Regions from separate parts of the Bacillus sp. JJ1533 genome, predicted to be linked through region 1. Evidence: riboswitches for the same ligand, from Rfam matches in the RefSeq annotation. Region 1 holds a riboswitch; each other region holds the start of a gene.
What was found. A riboswitch is a leader RNA that binds a small molecule or an ion and turns the genes downstream of it on or off. The one in region 1 is predicted to bind cobalamin.

Region 1 (3,175 bases):
GGATGGTAACCGAAATAGGGGACTTGGATATGAAGCGATGGTACTTGTTTTAGATTTTGCCTTTCAGGAGTTAAATCTCCATAGAATCCAATTAACCGTGTTTCAGTACAATGAAAGAGCAATCGCTTTATATGAAAAGCTAGGCTTTGTCAGGGAAGGAACTTCGAGGGAATTTTTAGAACGAGATGGAAAGCGTTTTGATATGTATTTTTATGGTCTGCTAAAGCACGAATGGAAAAAATAAACTCAAATCCCCCATAAAATCAGGGGGATTTTCACATTTTACTGTTTTTCAAAGTTTAGGTCCCAAATAATCCCGAATTGGTCCTGTACTTTTGCATATTTAGCTCCCCAGAAAGTATCCTGTAATTCCATGAATACAGTTCCTTTTTCTTTTAAATCATTAAAAGTTTTAGTAATCTCTTCTTCACTTTCAAATTCAATTACGAGGGAGATGTTGTTTCCAACGTTAACCGTTTGGTCTGGAGAGTCATCTGATACCATTAACAAGAAATCATTCTTTTTGAATTTACCGTGGATCAGTCTGTCGTTCGCCCAATCCTGATTCTCATAACCTGCTTTAGCATATGTTTGAACATCTAAAATTTCACCATTAAATATTTCTTTGTAATAGTCCAAAGCTTCCTTTGCATTACCGTTAAACATTAAGTACGGAGTTACTTGACCTTTCATTTGCAAAACACTCCTTTTGATAGATTTGCCAACTATCCTACACTATGTTTTCTATTACCAGAAGAATTCATACTCTGTTGTATATTTTTTCCTTAAATCCCATTATAATTAAATCAAATAAAAAACGCAAGAACAAATGTTCTTTAGGAGGGGTAATGTGAATATCAGAAAGCTTATACCAGAGGATGCTGAGTGCTATTGGAAGCTACGATTAAAAGCATTAACTACGGATCCTGATGCATTTTTAGTTACGTATGATGAGGCAATAAAGAAGGAAAATCCAATAGGAGAATATAAGAAAAGCTTTCAATCTGAAGAAATCTTAACGTTTGGTGCATTTGAAGAAGAACATTTAGTTGGTATGGTCACTTTAGTTCGGGAAACACGTCAAAAAATAAGACATAGGGCTAACATAGTGGCAATGTATGTTGATGGTAATAATAGAGGGAAGGGTACGGCCAAGGCATTGCTAAAAGAAGCAATTAAGATAGCCCGAAATATTCCTGAAATCGAACAACTTTATTTAACGGTAGATTCTGAAAACACACCGGCTAAGGAATTATATAAAAACCTAGGATTTAAAATATATGCAGTCGAGAAAAAAGCAATGAAATATAACGGCCAATATCGTGATGAAGAGCATATGGTATTATTTCTTGAGAAATAATTTTGTCAAAATTTGTCTTGCCAAAAGTAGAGTAGTCACTTATTATTAAATTCAATAGCATATATTGAGAGAATTTCAATTTTAAAAACTACATATTGTGTTTTGCCTTGAGAAAAAGATGCCAATAGGCTTAATAGGGAATCTGGTGGAAAACCAGAACTGCCCCCGCAACTGTAAATGCTGACGAAATGAACATGCCACTGTATAAGCTAACTCCAAGTGGGTACTTATATGGGAAGGGTTCAAAGTAGAATGAAGCATAAGTCAGGAGACCTGTCTTTTTTCTAAAGATGTTTCACCTTCTTCGGGGATTGGGAAGATGAAACGATGGCGACAGGTGGGCTCTTTATTCTTGCTCTCTTGGTGTTATCGTTTCATCCGCTCAATTCAATTGAGCGGATTTTTTGTGTTTTACAAAAAAAAGTTAGGGAGAGAATTACTTTGAATAGCACAATACAAAGGGAATTGGATTCAGTTATACACTCGCTGGATTATGCTGAAAGAACCTATCAACTCGAAACAACTGAAATAAGAAACAAACTGCAAGGAATGAAATTTTCAACATTTGAAGCAAACCAACATGCTCTTTTTTATTCCTTAAACAAAATTGCTATGGATCAGCCCAACTGGACCTATTTAGCGGCACAACTATATTTAAATGAGCTCTATGAGAAAGCAGGAATAAGTCGCAATTATAAATGTGCCCAAAAATACGGCAGTTTTCATGAGTTAATCGAGGAACTAACGAACAAAGGAATTTATTCTAATGATCTACTAGACTCTTATACCAAGGACGAGATTACAGAACTCGGCAAGCATATTGACCCTACTAAAGATCTTCTATTTACATACATCGGCTTATTTTTACTAGCGGACCGATATCTTGCAAGAGATTATGAACGAAATATATATGAACTACCACAAGAGCGGTTCATGATAATCGCTATGACCTTAATGCAACATGAAAAGAGGGAAGCTCGGCTTGAATATGTTAAAGAAGCATACTGGGCATTAAGTAATTTGTATATGACTGTAGCCACTCCTACATTATCAAATGCAGGTAAAAGCTTTGGTCAGCTCTCCTCTTGTTTTATTGATACGGTTGAAGACTCACTTGATGGTATTTATTTAAATAACTGGGATATTGCTAGATTATCAAAAGATGGAGGAGGAATAGGCGTTTATTATGGGAAGGTTCGGGCGCTCGGCTCCGACATAAAAAAATTCAAGGGCAACTCTTCTGGTGTTGTTCCATGGATTCGCCTTATCAATGATACAGCCGTCAGTGTCGACCAATTAGGCCAACGTCAAGGAGCAATAGCGATCTATCTTGATTTATTCCATAAAGATATCATGAATGGTTTCCTTGATTTAAAGACAAATAACGGAGACGAACGAAGAAAGGCTCATGATATTTTTACAGGGGTATCCGTTCCAGATTTGTTTATGAGAAAGCTACAAGAAGTGGATGAAAACGGGAGGAGTATTGGAGAGTGGCATACCTTTTGTCCACATGAAGTAAAGCAAATCATGGGATGGAAGGATGAAGACGGAAATCCATTAGGGCTCGAAGATTTCTACGATGAAACGGATGAAAAATATTTCACTTTAAAATATATGGAAGCTGTCAATCATCCACTTTTACCGCGTAAGTCCTATCGGGCAATGGATGTAATGGCACGCATCATGGTTGCGCAATTAGAAACAGGGACACCGTATATGTTTTACCGTGATGAGGTAAACCGGCAAAACCCGAATAAACATCTTTTAGGTAAGGGACGAACTGCGATTTTTTGCAGTAATTTATGTACGGAA
Region 2 (3,175 bases), on a different contig from region 1:
TCAGGCTCAGCTTGTCCAGTCGTCTTCTGGCTTTGAGCACCACATCCCGCTAAAATTGTCATACTTAACAAAAAAATAATACTGATTAAGACCCACCTTTTAAGAATAATGCCTTTCATTTTCTTTTCCTCCTACGATTTTTTCAGCAATTAAAAAACGCCCTTCCTATGGAAAGGCGCGTATAAGGTACATATATATGAGCTTGCAGAAAATTAAGCATAATGTTTTCCTGCGAACTACGAACATTGATGTACTTTAAACAATCCCATTCCTCGAGGAAGTTTAAACTCCAAATAGGCAGGTTCCTGACTTACGATTTAAGCGATTGGTCAAGCCTTACTATGCAGAATTGCACAGTGGGACATTTAACCATCCTCATCGATCACAGTGGCGGGACCGTGTTGGATTCACACCAACTTCCCTTTTAATCTTAAATAATTTCTACTAAACTATTTAAGAAACCTATTTGTCTGTGTATTCTAATTACTGTTAACATTATAATAGTATAGCGCAATATTATTGTCAAAAATTTCGAACTTTTTTAAGACATTTTAATAATCGTACCATTTGTGATTCTAGTCTTTTAACTAACTTCCATTTTCCTTATCTTCTTAAAAGCATTCACCATGTGTCTCTGGACCATAGAATTTCCACATCCAATCATCTTGGCAATCTCAGTTTTATTAAAACCAAGAAAATAGTATAGATGCAAAACTCTTTTTTCATTATTATTTAAACAAGGCATATAATGTTTAATTAGTAAACTGTTAATCACCTTTTTCTCAACATCTTCAAAAGGACCTTTAATAAACGCCTGGTTTATTTCCCCTGTTTCTTGGAAAACACTTACTAATTCTTGCATCCCATAAACTAATTCAAAAGCTTCATTACGGGAGATTTGAAATTCCTTCATTGCATCACTTATAGTTGGGTCTTTTCCAAACTTTTCTCGAAAGAAGTGATAAAAAGTCATATATTTAGGATACAGCATTCTAATTTTTTGACTTATAACAATTGAATTTGATTGGTTAGAACGCGAAAAGTTTCTAATTTCTCCTTGTATACTTAAATATAAATATCTAACCCATTCACTTGGATCACGGTCTAAATCTAATTTTTTTAGACCATTGAATAATCCTATTAAACAAGCTTGGTATAAATCTTCCCATTCCACTTTGTTCTGCAGCATAAAAACGGCTGGGTTTTTGGTATATGATTTAATAACATACTTAATGAATTTTTCAGCTTCCGCACTTCTTAATAAATCATCCATAAAATCGATGTCATTCTTAGCTTTAAACAAAGTGTCCTTTTCTTTTAAAATCATAAGAATCCCCTTACCTTTAATTATTGAGCGCACTGATAAAATACTCTTCATTAAAGGTGGACCTTAGAAACAGCACAATTTATTAAAAATTATAATACTACAAATTTTTATGTACCGTTCATCTACTCCACCCCCGTAGAGTGTGAAACATAAACAAGGCAAGTCTCCTGACTTGTGCTTCAACCTACTTTGAGCCTTCCCGTGTAAATGCCTTACAGCATTTTTACACAGTGGTTTTCTCATTTCATCAGCACTTACAGTTGCGAGGGCAGTCCTGGATTCACACCAGGTTCCTTTTTAAGTTTCTTTACACCTTATTTATATATTTTATGAAAGACTCATATCATCTAGTCTTCACACTTAGCATCCTATGTTTTTGTAAATATTTTATAAAAAATAGTAAGTTAACTTAATTTTAAAGCCTACATTACTAGACCACCATCAACACTAAGTATTGTACCGTTTATAAAACTGGCTTCATCAGAAGCTAAAAATAGGTATGCTGAAGCTATATCTTCTGGTTTACCAAGTTTTCGTAAAGGTGTCTTATCCTTCATCATATCCAGTATCTTTTGTGGCATTTTGGAGGTCATATCTGTTACAATAAAACCTGGTGCCACCGCATTAACTCTGATTCCTTTTGGCCCAAATTCCTTTGACCAACTCTTGGTCATCCCAATAACACCTGATTTTGTAGCAGCATAATTGGTTTGTCCCACATTACCGTATATTCCTACCACAGAAGAAGCGTTAAGGATTACACCTGAATTCTGTTCCATCATATACGGAGCTACAGCTTTTGTGCATTGGAACACTCCAGTCAAATTAACGCCAATTACTTTCTCCCAATCTTCTGTTTCCATTTTTGTGAGAAATCCGTCTATAGTGATTCCTGCATTATTGATGAGTATATCTATTTTCTTATAAGTATTTACTACTTCTTGAACCATCGAGTTCACTTCTTCTGAGTTTGAAACATCCGCTCGGCAGAAGCTAACCTCTCCGTATTTAGTTAGTTCATCTATTGTTTTGTTACCTGCTTGTTCATTAACATCGCTAATTATTACCTTTGCACCTTCTTCTAAAAACTTCTTAGCAGTTATTTTCCCTATTCCATTGGCACCACCGGTAATAAGTGCTACTTTTCCATCTAATTTCATTAATTAACACTCCCAACTTGTTTAGAAGCTTAGAGAATTTGAATGTACAGCGCTGTATCCTTATAATTTTTTTATTCTTTAAATTGTCGTTTATCGATTACGCGTTTTGCTTTAAACTGTGTTCTTTCGAGCGTTCCAAGAGGGAGTAATTCAATGTTAATCGTCACACCTGTCTCTTTTTTTAGTTCCCTGGAGATCCTTCCTTCCAATTCCTGGTCACTAAGTGTTCCAATTGTTTCACACTGTACCGTTACTTCATCCATAATATTGTCACGAGTTACAATCATGACAAATTCATCACCGATTCCTTCAATCCTTCTAATCACATTTTCAACTAAACTAGCGTAAACATTTACTCCTCGGACTGTTACCATATCATCAATACGTCCATATATTCCTTTTGGTAAACGTGGATAGACACGACCACATGAACAAGGCTCATCAGTCCAAGTAGTTAGATCACCTGACCAGTAGCGGATTACTGGTTGGGATGTCCTCTCTAGAGGGGTATAAACAGGTACTCCCTCACCACCAAACGGGACACGTTTTTTAGTATCCTTATCCACTACTTCTGTATAAACAACGTCTTGCCATAAATGCACTCCCTGACGATGCTCACATTCTGAATTACTCATCCAAGGAGTTACTTCCGCCATTGTACCCGAGTCTATGCAAATCCCACCGAATA
Region 3 (3,175 bases), on a different contig from region 1:
CCTTCAAGGAAGAACATGGGTTATTTTAATGAGCCCACTCTATAATCAGACATATATTAGGGGCGCCGTTGCGGTACTGCGTGATATGACGGAGGAAAGACGGTTAGATAAGCTTCGCGAAGACTTTATTGCGAATGTATCACATGAGTTAAGAACGCCGATTGCTATGTTACAGGGCTATAGTGAAGCAATAATGGATGATATAGCAAGTTCTGAAGAAGAGAGAAAAGAAATCACGAAAGTAATCTATGATGAGTCACTACGTATGGGGCGCCTAGTTAATGAATTATTAGATATAGCAAGAATGCAGTCTGGTCATATAACTTTGGATAAAGAAAATGTTGATTTCGATTTATTTATCGACCGAGTGATTCGAAAATTCCACGGATTAGCTAAAGAAAATTTAATTACATTAACTGCGAAAAAAGAAGAAGATATCGGAGAAATTGAAATAGATCGCGATCGGATTGAACAGGTATTTACTAATTTAATTGATAACGCGATAAGACATACTGATGAACATGGTAAGGTGGAGGTTCATGTGACAGGTCAAGAAACATCGATAAAAGTCGATGTTAGGGATACTGGGTCTGGTATTCCTGAAGAAGATCTGCCGTTTGTATTCGAACGTTTCTATAAGGCGGACAAGGCAAGAACGAGAGGAAAATCGGGCACTGGGTTAGGACTTGCCATTGTTAAAAACATTATCGGTGCTCATAATGGAAATATATCAGTTCATAGTAAGCTTGGTGAAGGAACAACCTTTACATTTGTAATTCCTCGAAAAAGTGAATAAATTGAAAAAATGTGGCGAAGATTCTTGTTTCATACGAAACATTAATCTTGTAAAATAATAATTCTTCTTGTAATATGAAGAAGGTTAATAAAAATGAATAAAATCAGATATATAGGTGTCGAGGATTTATAAAAATTCTCAAAGACTTAATAGGGAATCTGGTGTAACTCCAGAACTGCCCCCGCAACTGTAAAAGTGGACGAAATGAGAAGAACCACTGTATGAATGGATGGCAATTGCTGTTCATCATATGGGAAGGACTCAAAGTAGGTTGAAGCTTAAGTCAGTAGACCTGCCTAATTCGAACGTTTTTTAATTCTTCGGGGTGTGGGAATTAACAATAAAACAGCTACATGCTTTTTTGTTGTTTTTCTCAACTTATTAACAAAGCTCACCCGTTGTGGTGAGCTTTTTATTTTGGTATCAAGTGCTTCAAGTACTTATATATAAATACGATATAACACAAAGGGGAACTAGGACATGAAAAAATTATTAGTTGCTTTACTTTCAGTGGGATTATTATTTGGATGCAGTAATGACCAACCTACAAATGATACATCCAACAATAACAATGACTCGTCTGAAACTGTTAAAAAAGAAGAAAAAGCTGAAATTGTAACTGTTGTGGTCTCTAAAAACAATGGAGAAGAAGTTATTGAAGAAAAAGAAATCGAGATTGAAGCAGGAAAAGAAGTTACCGTAATGGAGATCATGCAAGAAAACTTTGAAGTCGAAACACAATTTGATGGTGCATTTATTGCAAGCATAAATGGAGTTGCAGGTAGTGAAGAAGAAAAAACATCATGGTTCTATTCTGTAAATGGTGAAGAAGCAATGGTCGGGGCAAATGAGTATAAATTAGAGCCTGAAGATAAGATTGAATTTGACCTCCATAAGTGGGAATAATGAACTTATCTGTAAAAAAACTAACGCTTTTATCCATGCTAATCGCCTTGTCCGTAGTAGGACGGATTGTTTTTACTTTCATACCGAATGTTCAGCCTACTACAGCTATTATTATTATTACAAGCTTATTTCTAGGACCAGTTTACGGTGTGGTTGTTGCCGTTTTTAGTTCTGTATTATCAAATCTTGTAATGGGGATGGGATTATGGACAATTGGCCAAATCTTTGCATGGGGGATAATTGGTTTAATTAGCGGTTTGTTACAAAAATATCGTGAACGAATTCCAGTTGTGTTGCTTGCTGGCTATGCGGTATTCTGTGGTTTTCTCTATGGCTTCGTCATTTCAATGCCATTATATTTGTTTTCGGGAAAATTTCTTGCCTATTATATAGCTGGACTACCATTTGATATGAGTCATGCAATCGGGAATGGACTATTTTTTCTCATTCTTTATCCAATCTTAAGACTATTATTCTTAAAAAATGTAATAATCGCAAAGTAAGGAAGAATATTACCAAAATATTCTTCCTTTTTTCATGAAAACATACTATATTGGGAGTGTAACTTTTTTTACAAAACATACGACTAATGAAATGAACGGGAGGATTTGCAAAATGGATTCCTTATTTGAGGAACTATATGAAAAATATCATCACGATGTCTTTTCCTTCTTATTTTATATGGTAAAAAATCGTGAACTGGCTGAAGATCTCGTTCAGGAAGTTTATATAAGAGTTTTAAAATCATATGATAGATTCGAAGGGAAGAGCAGTGAAAAAACATGGTTATTTTCAATTGCACGACATGTTGCAATTGATTCATTTCGGAAACAGAAAGGCTGGAAACAAAGAATCATGGATTCCTTTGATTGGAATCGACAAGAAGTAAGAGATATTGCTCCACTTCCAGAAGAAATAGCATTACAGAATGAGCAAGTTCAGATCATGTACCGCTGCTTGGACCACTGTACAACCGATCAACGTCTAGTACTAATATTACGATATATCCAATCCCTTTCCATTGCTGAGACTGCTAAAGCTCTAGGTTGGACAGAAAGCAAGGTAAAAACAACTCAGCATAGAGCCCTTAAAGTCTTAAAGACTTATATGGAAGAATCTGGTGTAAAGGAGGGTGTAGATGATGAAAAAATCCGAGTGGAACGATGAACACCTAGAGCAGCTGCTATCGCAAATGCCAACAATAAAAGATAACCGTAAGCCACAAGAGATTTATCAAAATATAACCCTTAAAATGAATAAACGAAAGAAGAAAGTTTGGATTGTTCCAACCATTGCATCTGTGGCAGCAGCCCTTCTGTTATTCATCTTAGCTCCTTCTTTGATGAATAATATGAACAGTTCAAGCTCCGACTCTGCTGAAATGGCACAAGAAAATTCAAAGATTGCGATGGATACGGAGAAAAAAGAAGCAGCTTCAAAAGATGAATCAATTAGTGCTTTGCAAGAACCTGA

Region 2: it holds a riboswitch for cobalamin, as region 1 does, so the genes downstream of both, V7138_RS20495 (sigma-70 family RNA polymerase sigma factor) here and V7138_RS17550 (ribonucleoside-diphosphate reductase subunit alpha) in region 1, are expected to answer to the same signal.
Region 3: it holds a riboswitch for cobalamin, as region 1 does, so the genes downstream of both, V7138_RS10165 (DUF4430 domain-containing protein) here and V7138_RS17550 (ribonucleoside-diphosphate reductase subunit alpha) in region 1, are expected to answer to the same signal.

The regions. Positions count from the first base shown of each region.
Region 1 is NZ_JBALOV010000034.1:2,512-5,686, reverse strand. It holds gene V7138_RS17565 (GNAT family N-acetyltransferase) at 1-244, shown strand, start outside; gene V7138_RS17560 (VOC family protein) at 283-693, opposite strand; gene V7138_RS17555 (GNAT family N-acetyltransferase) at 851-1,360, shown strand; cobalamin riboswitch at 1,460-1,655, shown strand; gene V7138_RS17550 (ribonucleoside-diphosphate reductase subunit alpha) at 1,688-3,175, shown strand, end outside.
Region 2 is NZ_JBALOV010000038.1:71,308-74,482, forward strand. It holds gene V7138_RS20490 (ABC transporter substrate-binding protein) at 1-119, opposite strand, end outside; cobalamin riboswitch at 280-481, opposite strand; gene V7138_RS20495 (sigma-70 family RNA polymerase sigma factor) at 584-1,327, opposite strand; cobalamin riboswitch at 1,468-1,659, opposite strand; gene fabG (3-oxoacyl-ACP reductase FabG) at 1,750-2,487, opposite strand; gene V7138_RS20505 (phenylacetate--CoA ligase family protein) at 2,559-3,175, opposite strand, start outside.
Region 3 is NZ_JBALOV010000020.1:78,493-81,667, reverse strand. It holds gene V7138_RS10170 (ATP-binding protein) at 1-796, shown strand, start outside; cobalamin riboswitch at 893-1,110, shown strand; gene V7138_RS10165 (DUF4430 domain-containing protein) at 1,277-1,702, shown strand; gene V7138_RS10160 (ECF transporter S component) at 1,702-2,205, shown strand; gene sigX (RNA polymerase sigma factor SigX) at 2,318-2,869, shown strand; gene V7138_RS10150 (hypothetical protein) at 2,841-3,175, shown strand, end outside.